DNA from 2 places in the Nocardiopsis rhodophaea genome. Region 2 is predicted to be linked to the other one. Evidence: riboswitches for the same ligand, from Rfam matches in the RefSeq annotation. Region 2 holds a riboswitch; the other holds the start of a gene.
What was found. A riboswitch is a leader RNA that binds a small molecule or an ion and turns the genes downstream of it on or off. The one in region 2 is predicted to bind S-adenosylmethionine.

Region 1: another riboswitch for S-adenosylmethionine. It lies ahead of ABD259_RS04230 (aminotransferase class V-fold PLP-dependent enzyme); the one in region 2 lies ahead of thrC (threonine synthase).

What each region holds. Positions count from the first base shown of each region.
Region 1 is NZ_BAAAPC010000003.1:126,690-131,100, forward strand. It holds gene ABD259_RS04225 (SAM-dependent methyltransferase) at 1-664, opposite strand, end outside; gene ABD259_RS04230 (aminotransferase class V-fold PLP-dependent enzyme) at 860-2,257, opposite strand; SAM riboswitch class IV at 2,346-2,473, opposite strand; gene ABD259_RS04235 (DUF3870 domain-containing protein) at 2,762-3,142, shown strand; gene ABD259_RS04240 (CaiB/BaiF CoA transferase family protein) at 3,150-4,411, shown strand, end outside.
Region 2 is NZ_BAAAPC010000002.1:123,855-128,265, forward strand. It holds gene ABD259_RS02485 (GrpB family protein) at 1-326, shown strand, start outside; gene ABD259_RS02490 (alpha,alpha-trehalose-phosphate synthase (UDP-forming)) at 412-1,854, opposite strand; SAM riboswitch class I at 2,408-2,551, shown strand; gene thrC (threonine synthase) at 2,565-3,833, shown strand; gene ABD259_RS02500 (MoaD/ThiS family protein) at 3,956-4,234, shown strand.

The DNA of each region.
Region 1 (4,411 bases), on a different contig from region 2:
GGTCGCCGGTGGGGCCGTGGGGCTCGGTCGCCGCACGCCCGTCGATGGTGTCCGCGTGGCCGGGCGGCAGGGCGATCGCTACGCATCCGCCCGGACACATGGCGCCGTGGAGAGCGCGGACGAGGTCGGAGGTCGGGATGTCACCGCACCGCGGTGCGGCGGTGTCCACCAGGAAGAACGCGGCGGGCTCGTCGAAGTCGACGAGCCCGCGCAGTTCGAGGAGCGAGACGAGGGCGACCGGCTCCGGCCGGTGCATCGAGACGACGGATACTGCTCCTCCCCCGGCCGAGGCGAGGCCCGGCATCGGCAGCGTGGACCCGGTCTCGATGTAGACGACCCGCGCGTCCGGAGCGTGTTCGTGCACGGCGCTGCCGATGCCCTCGTCGACCGGGAGCCGGGAGCCGATGTCGACGAACTGCCGGATCCCGGCGTCGGCCGCGAGGTACCCGGCCGCGCGTCGCAGGAAGCCGCGTTTGGCCCGGGTGACTTCGCGCGGCTCGGATGGTGCGGACGGAAGCGCGGGCGCTCCGGGTTTCTCGGACACCGCCGCTGCCCCGTCCCCGCGACGCAGCCGGTGCTCGTCGATGTGGATGACGCGCGGTGGCGGCACATCGATCTCCGGTGCACCTTCGACGATGTGCAGTGCCCGCCGCTCGTCAGTCACGATCGTGCTCTCCGAACCTTCGGCCGGTGCGTGGGCGCGCGGGTCGGAGGTCGCGGATCGTGTCCCTGGACCCCCGGACGCCGTCGCCACTGTCGTTAGCGCACGATGTTACCTCGTGTGAGCTATCTCATTCACCCGTCGAATAGTCCACCACGCGTGCCCCGATCCGCCCTCGATCCAGACCTTCGGCGGGTCTCACCGCGCCGGGCGCGGGTCGGGCAGCGGGGCTACGCGACCGTTGTCATCGCGGTACTCCCAGCGCGGCCCGTGCGCGGCGAGGCCCGCGACGGCTCCGATCAGTCGGTCGACGTGCTCCTCGGTGGTGCCGAGGCCGAGGCTCGCGCGCACCGCCTGCTCATGCCCCTCCGGCAGCAGGTGCCGGGTGAGCAGATGGGCGCAGAACAGCCCGTCCCGCACACCGATCCCGTGCTCGGCCGACAGGGCCGCGGCCACCAGGTCGCTGGACAGCCCGTCGATCACGAAGGACACGATGCCCACCCGCGGGTGGTCGGCGTCCCACAGGGCCAGATCCCGCACGCCGGGAATCGCCGCGAGCCCCGTCCGCAGCCGGTCAAGGAGCGCCTGCTCGCGCGCGTGCAGCGCGTCCTGCCCGGCCGCCGCGAGGGTGTCGCAGGCCGCGGCGAGCGTCACCGCGCCCAGCACGTTGGGGCTGCCCGCTTCGTGGCGCGCGGGCAGGTCGTTCCACCGGACGTCGTCCTCGGTGACATTGCCGGTGGCGCCGCCGCCCGCCAGATAGGGGGTGGCGGCCTGCAGCCAGTCGGTCCGCCCGGCCAGCACACCCGCTCCGAACGGAGCGTAGAGCTTGTGCCCGGAGAAGGCGACGTAATCGGCGCCGGTCGCCGACAGGCTGACCTCCCGGTGCGGGATGAGCTGGGCGGCGTCGACCACGATGCGCGCCCCGGCGCTGTGCGCGACGGCGGTCAGCCGCTCGATCGGCCAGATCTCGCCGGTGACGTTGGACGCGCCGGTCACGCAGAGCAGGCGCGGCCCCTCGGGTGAGGAGCGCAGCGCCTCGCGGGCCGCCTCAACCGCTGCGTCGGCGCTCCGCGGCAACGGCAGGCGGATGACCTGCCCCGCTCTACTCCCCCGGTGTTGCCAGGGCAGCAGGCTCGCGTGGTGTTCGGCGGCGAAAACGACAACGGTGCAATCCTTCGGGACCGAGCGTGCCAGCAGGTTCAGCGCGTCGGTGGTGCCCCGTACGAACACCACGGCGTCGTTGTGGCGGGCGCCCGCGAACCGGGCGACCGAGCGGCGCGCCTGCTCGTAGGCGTCGGTGCTGACCTGGGAGTGGAAGCCCGCGCCCCGGTGCACGCTGGCGTAGTAGGGCAGCGACGCGTCGAGGACCTCGCGCACCGCCGACAGGCACGGGGCGCTGGCGGCGTAGTCGAAGTTCGCGTACGTGACGCGTTCGCCGGTGACGAGCGGGACATGGACGTCGGCGCCCACGATGGAGGTGTCCACCGCGGTGGCGCGGGACGCGCCGGAGGCGGTGGGGGCGGCGGGGATGGTGCGCTCGCCTGCGGCCGGGGCGGCCGTGGGGCGGGTGGACGGGGTTGCGGCGACAGCGGTCATCGTGGCTCCTCCAAGGGCCGTCAGGGACCCCCGGAAAGCACCGCGCAGCGCGTGGTTTCGCAGCGCTGCCGTGGTACGAACCTGCTGGGGTCCGCGCTTGCCTGACACGGTTACGGGATGCGGTCGTGTCTCGACCTGGTCTTCACCCGGGGCACCCCACCGCGGAAGGAGGGTTGCCGGCCAGCAAGCCGGGGCTTGACGCTGGCACTCATGACCTGGGTGGCACTATAGCGCACGGCCGGGTACGCCCGTCCGCCCCCTCCCCCACGTCCGCCTCCCCCCACGAGGACCGCCCCACCTGCGGGCCCGCGCGCCGCCGGCCCATCCTCCCCCGATCTCCCGCCCCCGGACGGTGGCGAGCGTTGACAACGCGGCACACTCATCGGAGATACTGAGGGCGACTGCCCTCCCGCTGAGGACATCGGGTCCGCCCCGACCGTCCTGCCAGGCGAGAGACTCCAGCACCACCGGAGTTTTCGCCTGCCCACCGGAGGGAGTTCCACCGTGAACGACAGCGATCGGCCGCGACGCCTCCTCGACGATCCGCAGATCGTCCTCGTCTCCGGATACGCACGCCTGCCCGACACCGTGGCGAGCCACTCCCAGTACGAACGGCTCGGTGTCGTCCTCGCCGTGCACCTCGCCGACGGCCGGATCGTCGCCGCCGACACCACGCTCCTCACCGACCTCGCCAAGGAGTTTTTCCGCGCACTGGTCGAGGGCCTGTCGGTCACCGACGACATCGCCGAAATCGTCGAACGCGTCCAGACCCGCTACGCCGGACAGTCCGGGGCCGCGCTGACCACGGCGCTGCGCCGCTGCCTGGAGGCCTACCACCAGCTCCGCGAGTCCCGAGCTTCAGCGCCGCAGCAGGAAGGGATGTAAGCCAGCCGTGGACACACCTCACCCACCGTCAGCTCACTCGGCCCAGCCGCTGGCCGGGGTCAGGGTCGCCGATCTCTCCCGGGTCCTGGCCGGGCCGTACGCCACGATGCTCCTGGCCGACATGGGCGCCGAGGTCATCAAGGTCGAGCACCCCGACCTCGGCGACGACACCCGCTCGTGGGGGCCGCCGTGGGCCGGAGGCGAGGCCGCGTACTACCTCTCGGTCAACCGGGGCAAGCGCAGCCTCGCCGTCGATCTCAAGGACGAGGAGGGGCTGGCCGCCGTCCAGGCCCTGTGCGCCCGCGCCGACGTGGTGATCCAGAACTTCCGCCCCGGGGTCATCGAGCGCCTCGGTCTGGACTACGCCACCATCGCGGCCCGCAACCCCGGCGTCGTCTACTGCTCGATCACCGGCTTCGGCCCCGAGCACGAGCCGCAGGGGCGTCCCGGCTTCGATCTCATCGTGCAGGCGGAGAGCGGCCTGATGGCGGCCACCGGCGAGCCCGATGGGCCGCCCAGCAAGGTGGGTGTGGCCATGACCGACGTGCTCACCGGTCTGAACGCGGCGGTGGCGATCCTCGGCGCGCTGCTGCGCGCCCGCACGACCGGTGTGGGCGACCACATCACCGTTTCGCTCATCAATTCGGCACTGTCCAGTCTGGTGAACCTCACCCAGCAGGCCCTGGTGACCGGCGAGGACCCGCCGCGCTACGGCAACGCCCACTCCACGATCGTGCCCTACCAGGCGTTCCCCACGGCCGACGCCGACATCGTGATCGCCGCCGGCAACGACGCGCTGTACCGGAGGCTGTGCGCCGTGCTGAACCGCCCCGATCTGGCCGACGACCCCCGGTACGCCACCAACCCCGGCCGGGTGGCGCACCGCGAGGAGCTGGTCGGCGAGATCAGCGCGACCCTGTGCTCCCGCCCCTCCGAGGAGTGGGTGAAGCTGCTGCTGTCCGCTGGGGTCCCGGTCGGCAAGGTCCGCGGCGTGCTGGACGCGATCCGCAGCGCCGAGGCGGCGGGGGACGACGTCCTGCTGGGCGTCGAGCACCCGGTGGCCGGGCCGATGCAGCAGATCCGTGCCGGTTTCCGGCTGGAGTCGGTGCCGCGGGCCGCGGCGACCGACAGACCCGCCCTCCCGCCCCCGCTTCTCGGCCAGCACTCGGCCGAGGTCCTGCAAGAGCTGGGGGTGCCCGAGGATCGGGTCGACGCCATGATCGAACGCGGCGCGGTACACCAGAACACCGCGGCCGACAGCGGCACCGG
Region 2 (4,411 bases):
CGGACGAGGACGCCTACGTGCCGGATCTGGAAGCGGCCGGATACGTGCTGGTCGTCCGGGAGCCGGACTGGCACGAGCACCGCTGCTTCAAGGGCCCGGACGTCAACGTCAACCTGCACGTCCACACCGTCGGCGACCCCGAGGCCGACCGCATCCTGGCGTTCCGCGACCGGCTGCGCGCCGACCCCGCCGACCGTGCCGAGTACCAGCGGGTCAAGCGGAGCCTCAGCGAGCGGAAATGGGAGCGGATCCAGGACTACGCCGATGCCAAGTCCGAGGTCGTGGAGGCGATCATCGGCCGCGCCATGGCCGAGCGCGGCGCCTGAGCCCGGCCTGAGCGTGTTATGTCGCGCCCCTCCGTTGATATCGCCGAGATCAACGGAGGGGATGGCGCGACGGTTGGTGGGCAGGTCAGTGGTCGAGGGCTTTGAGCTGCTCGGCGAACCACCGCTGCGGCGACATGGCGGTCGCGCGCTCCACCAGGCGCTCGCAGCGCGACCGGCGCTCCTCCTCGGGCATGGTGAGCGCGGTGTGCAGGGCCTCGGCGGTCTCGGACACGTCGAAGGGGTTCACCAGGACCGCGTCGCCCCCCAGCTCGTCGGCGGCGCCGGCCTCGGTCGACAGCACGAGGGCGCACCCGTCGTGGGACAGCACCGGCCCCTCCTTGGCGACGAGGTTCATGCCGTCGCGGATGGGGTTCACCAGCAGCACGTCGGCGAGCTGGTAGGAGGCCAGTGAACGCGGGTAATCGTCGTTGACCTCCAGGATCAGCGGAGTCCACTCGGCGGTGCCGAACTCGGCGTTGATCTCCTTGGCGACGCGCTTCACCGATTCGGTGTACTCCCGGTACTCGGCGACGTCGCCGCGGCTCGGGTAGGCGAAGGCGAGGTGGGTGACCCGCCCGCGCCAGTCCGGGCGGGTGGTCAGCAGCTCGCGGTAGGCCTCCAAGCCGCGGACGATGTTCTTGGACAGCTCGGTGCGGTCCACGCGCACGATGAGCTTGGTGTCGCCGACGCGTTCGCGCAGCGCCGCGCGGCGCTCGGCCACGTCTTCGGCCGCGGCGCGCTCGCGCAATCCCTCGGCGTCCGCCCCGAGCGGGTGTACGGCGACCTCGATCACCCGGCCGCCGTACTCGACGGTGCGCTTGGCCCAGTCGACGTCGGCGCGCAGGAACGCCTCGCAGCAGCGCAGGAAGGCGTCGGCCCAGCGTTGGCTGAGGAAGCCGAGGTGGTCGGCGCCGAGCATGCCTTCCAGCAGCTCGCGGCCGATCTCGGTGGGCAGCATCCGGAAGTACTCGGGCGGCGCCCACGGGGTGTGTGAGAAGTGCGCGATCCGCAGGTCGGGGCGGCGTCCGCGGAGGAGTCGCGGAACCAGCGCGAGGTGATAGTCCTGCACGGCCACGCGCGCGTTGTCGGCGGCGCCGGTGAGCAGGGCCTCGGCAAAGGCGGAGTTGTAGGCGCGGTAGTCGTCCCACTGGGAGCGGAACCCGGTGGCGTAGGCGGGCTTGTTGGGGGTGTCGTAGAGGAGGTGCTGGACGAACCAGAGGGTGGAGTTGGCCACCGCGGTGTAGGCGTTGGCGAAGACGTCGGGCGGGATGTCGAGCATGCGCACGCGCATTCCGCCGAGGTCGAAGCCGGCCCGGTCCAGCCGCCCGTCGGGGGCGCCGCCCGCGGCCTTGCGGTCGGCGTCGGAGAGGGCCGCGCACACCCACAGGGTGTCGGTGTCGGCTGCGACGGAGCTCAGTCCGGAGACCAGGCCGCCGCCTCCGCGTCGGTAGTCGAGGGACCCGTCGGCATTGACCGAGAAGGACACCGGCCCCCTGTTGGAAGCGACGAGGATCTGCGCCTTGTCCACCTGATCAACCACCTCTCGCGCGAACGGCGTAAACGGAATGAGTCCATCGAATCGTACGAAACGGGATGAAGCTCAGTGAAACGGGTGGATGTACATATATAGGAAAGCTTTTGTCGGTGCACGACCATCTTGCAACGGACGGCCGTACGCGAGGACGACCGCCCGTGGGTGTCCCTAGGTCTCGCCGGTCGCGACGGCGCGCAAACCCGCGTTTGCTCTTGCCCGAATTCGGCGAAAGGGCGAACGGCGTCGGTCGTCGGCACATACTCCCACGGGGCATCCGACCGGCGTCGGGCGGGTGCGGGGGCGCGACACCTTGGGTGGCGCGGGGAGTCGAGGTGGAGGGGGAAGGAACAAGGGCTGCGGATGGCGCGGGCGCGGAGCCGTGGCAGGTCCGGGACGCCAGCCTCGGTGGCGGTGGACAGGTCGTCTCACCATGTGAGCTGATTGATGTTATCCAGGTCACCCTCCATGGAAAGGCGGTGCGCCCGTCCGTTACAGTTGCCAGCGGATCCCCACCGGGTCCACCGACAACGTCGTGACAACTTCATATTGCTCATCCAGAGGGGTGGAGGGACCGGCCCTGCGAAGCCCCGGCAACCATCTCGGTGTGCGTTTCTCGCTGTAATCCGCGAGGCGGCCGAGGCAGGTGCCAACTCCGGCCCGTGGCCAGATCGGTCACTGGGGAAGATGAGGGGAGACGCCTCGCAATGGCGATTGCCGCCACTGAACACGAAGCCGCCGCCACCGCTCGCTCCTTCGGCCCCGCCGCCGCACTGTCCTGCCGGGAGTGTGGAGAGCGCTACGGCCTCGGCCCGCGCTTCGCCTGTGAATTCTGTTTCGGCCCGCTGGAGATCGCCTACGACTTCGGCGCCGTCACCCGCGAGTCCATCGAGCGCGGGCCCAAGAACATCTGGCGCTACGCCGGCCTGCTCCCCGTCCCGGCCGACGTCGCCTCGCTGCCCAACATGAACCCCGGCCTGACGCCGCTCGTCCGCGCCGACCGCCTAGCCGCCGAACTGGGACTAGAGTCGCTGCACGTCAAGGACGACTCCGCGAACCCCACGCACTCCTTCAAGGACCGCGTGGTGGCCATGGCCGTCGAGGCGGCGCGCACCTTCGGCTTCCACACCCTGTCCTGCTCCTCTACCGGCAACCTCGCCGGAGCCGTGGGCGCCGCCGCGGCCCGCGCGGGGTTCTCATCCTGCGTGTTCATCCCCGCGGGCCTGGAGGAGGGCAAGGTGGTCATGGCCGCGGTCTACGGCGGCAAGGTCGTGGCCATCGACGGCAACTACGACGACGTCAACCGCTTCTGCTCGGAGCTCATCGGCGACACCGCGGGCGAGGACTGGGGATTCGTCAACGTCAACCTGCGGCCTTACTACGCCGAGGGCTCCAAGACGCTGGCCTACGAGATCGCCGAGCAGCTCGGCTGGCGGCTGCCGGAGCAGATCGTCATCCCGATCGCCTCGGGATCCCAGCTCACCAAGATCGACAAGGGGTTCCGCGAGCTCATCGCGCTCGGCCTGGTCGAGGACCGGCCCTACAAGGTCTTCGGCGCGCAGGCCACCGGCTGCTCCCCGGTGGCCCAAGCCTGGGAGCGGGGGCACGACGTCATCCAGCCGGTCAAGCCCGACACCATCGCCAAGTCGCTGGCGATCGGCAACCCGGCCGACGGGCCCTACGTGCTCGACATCTGCAAGCGCACCGGCGGGGCCGTGGTGCACGTGAGCGACGCCGAGGTCGTCGACTCCATCAAGCTGCTGGCCCGCACCGAGGGCATCTTCGCCGAGACCGCCGGGGGCGTGACCACCGGTGTGCTGCGCAAGCTGGTGGCCGAGGGGGCGCTTGACCCGCGGGCCGAGACCGTCGTGCTGAACACCGGTGACGGCCTCAAGACACTGAACGCCGTGGACTCCGGCGTCACCGCGACCATCAAGCCGTCCCTGGACGCGTTCAAGGACGCCGGGCTGCTCTGACCCCGCCGTCCCGTTCCCGTGTCCGAACCGCGCGCGGCCGTCCGGGCGGCCCCGCCCACGTCCCCCGCCGTCTCACGCTGATCCCGTCGGCGAATCACACCTGATCAGGAGTTTCCACAACCATGAGCGTCAGTGTTCGCGTCCCGACCATTCTCCGCACCTACACCAAGGACGCCGCCGAAGTGACGGCGGAGGGCGCCACCCTCTCCGAGGTCCTGGCCGACCTGGAGGCCAACTACCCGGGGATCCAGGCGCGCATTCTCGACGACTCCGGCAAGATCCGCCGGTTCGTCAACGTGTACGTGGGCGACGAGGACGTCCGCTTCGCCGACGGGCTGGCGACCGCCACCGCCAATGGGGTGCAGATCTCGATCATCCCGGCGGTCGCCGGGGGCTGCTGAGCCCCTTTCGCGTCGTCCCAGGAAACCGCGCCCTCCTCCCCCTTCGGCGGGCGCGGTTTTCGCGTTTTTCAGGGGCCTTCCCAGGGGTGCGACATGCCGGTTGACCTGCGGGAAACCCGGTTTCCGCGGTCTCGCCGAGTCGTTTGCACTCGACCATGGAGAGTGCTAAAAAAGGTG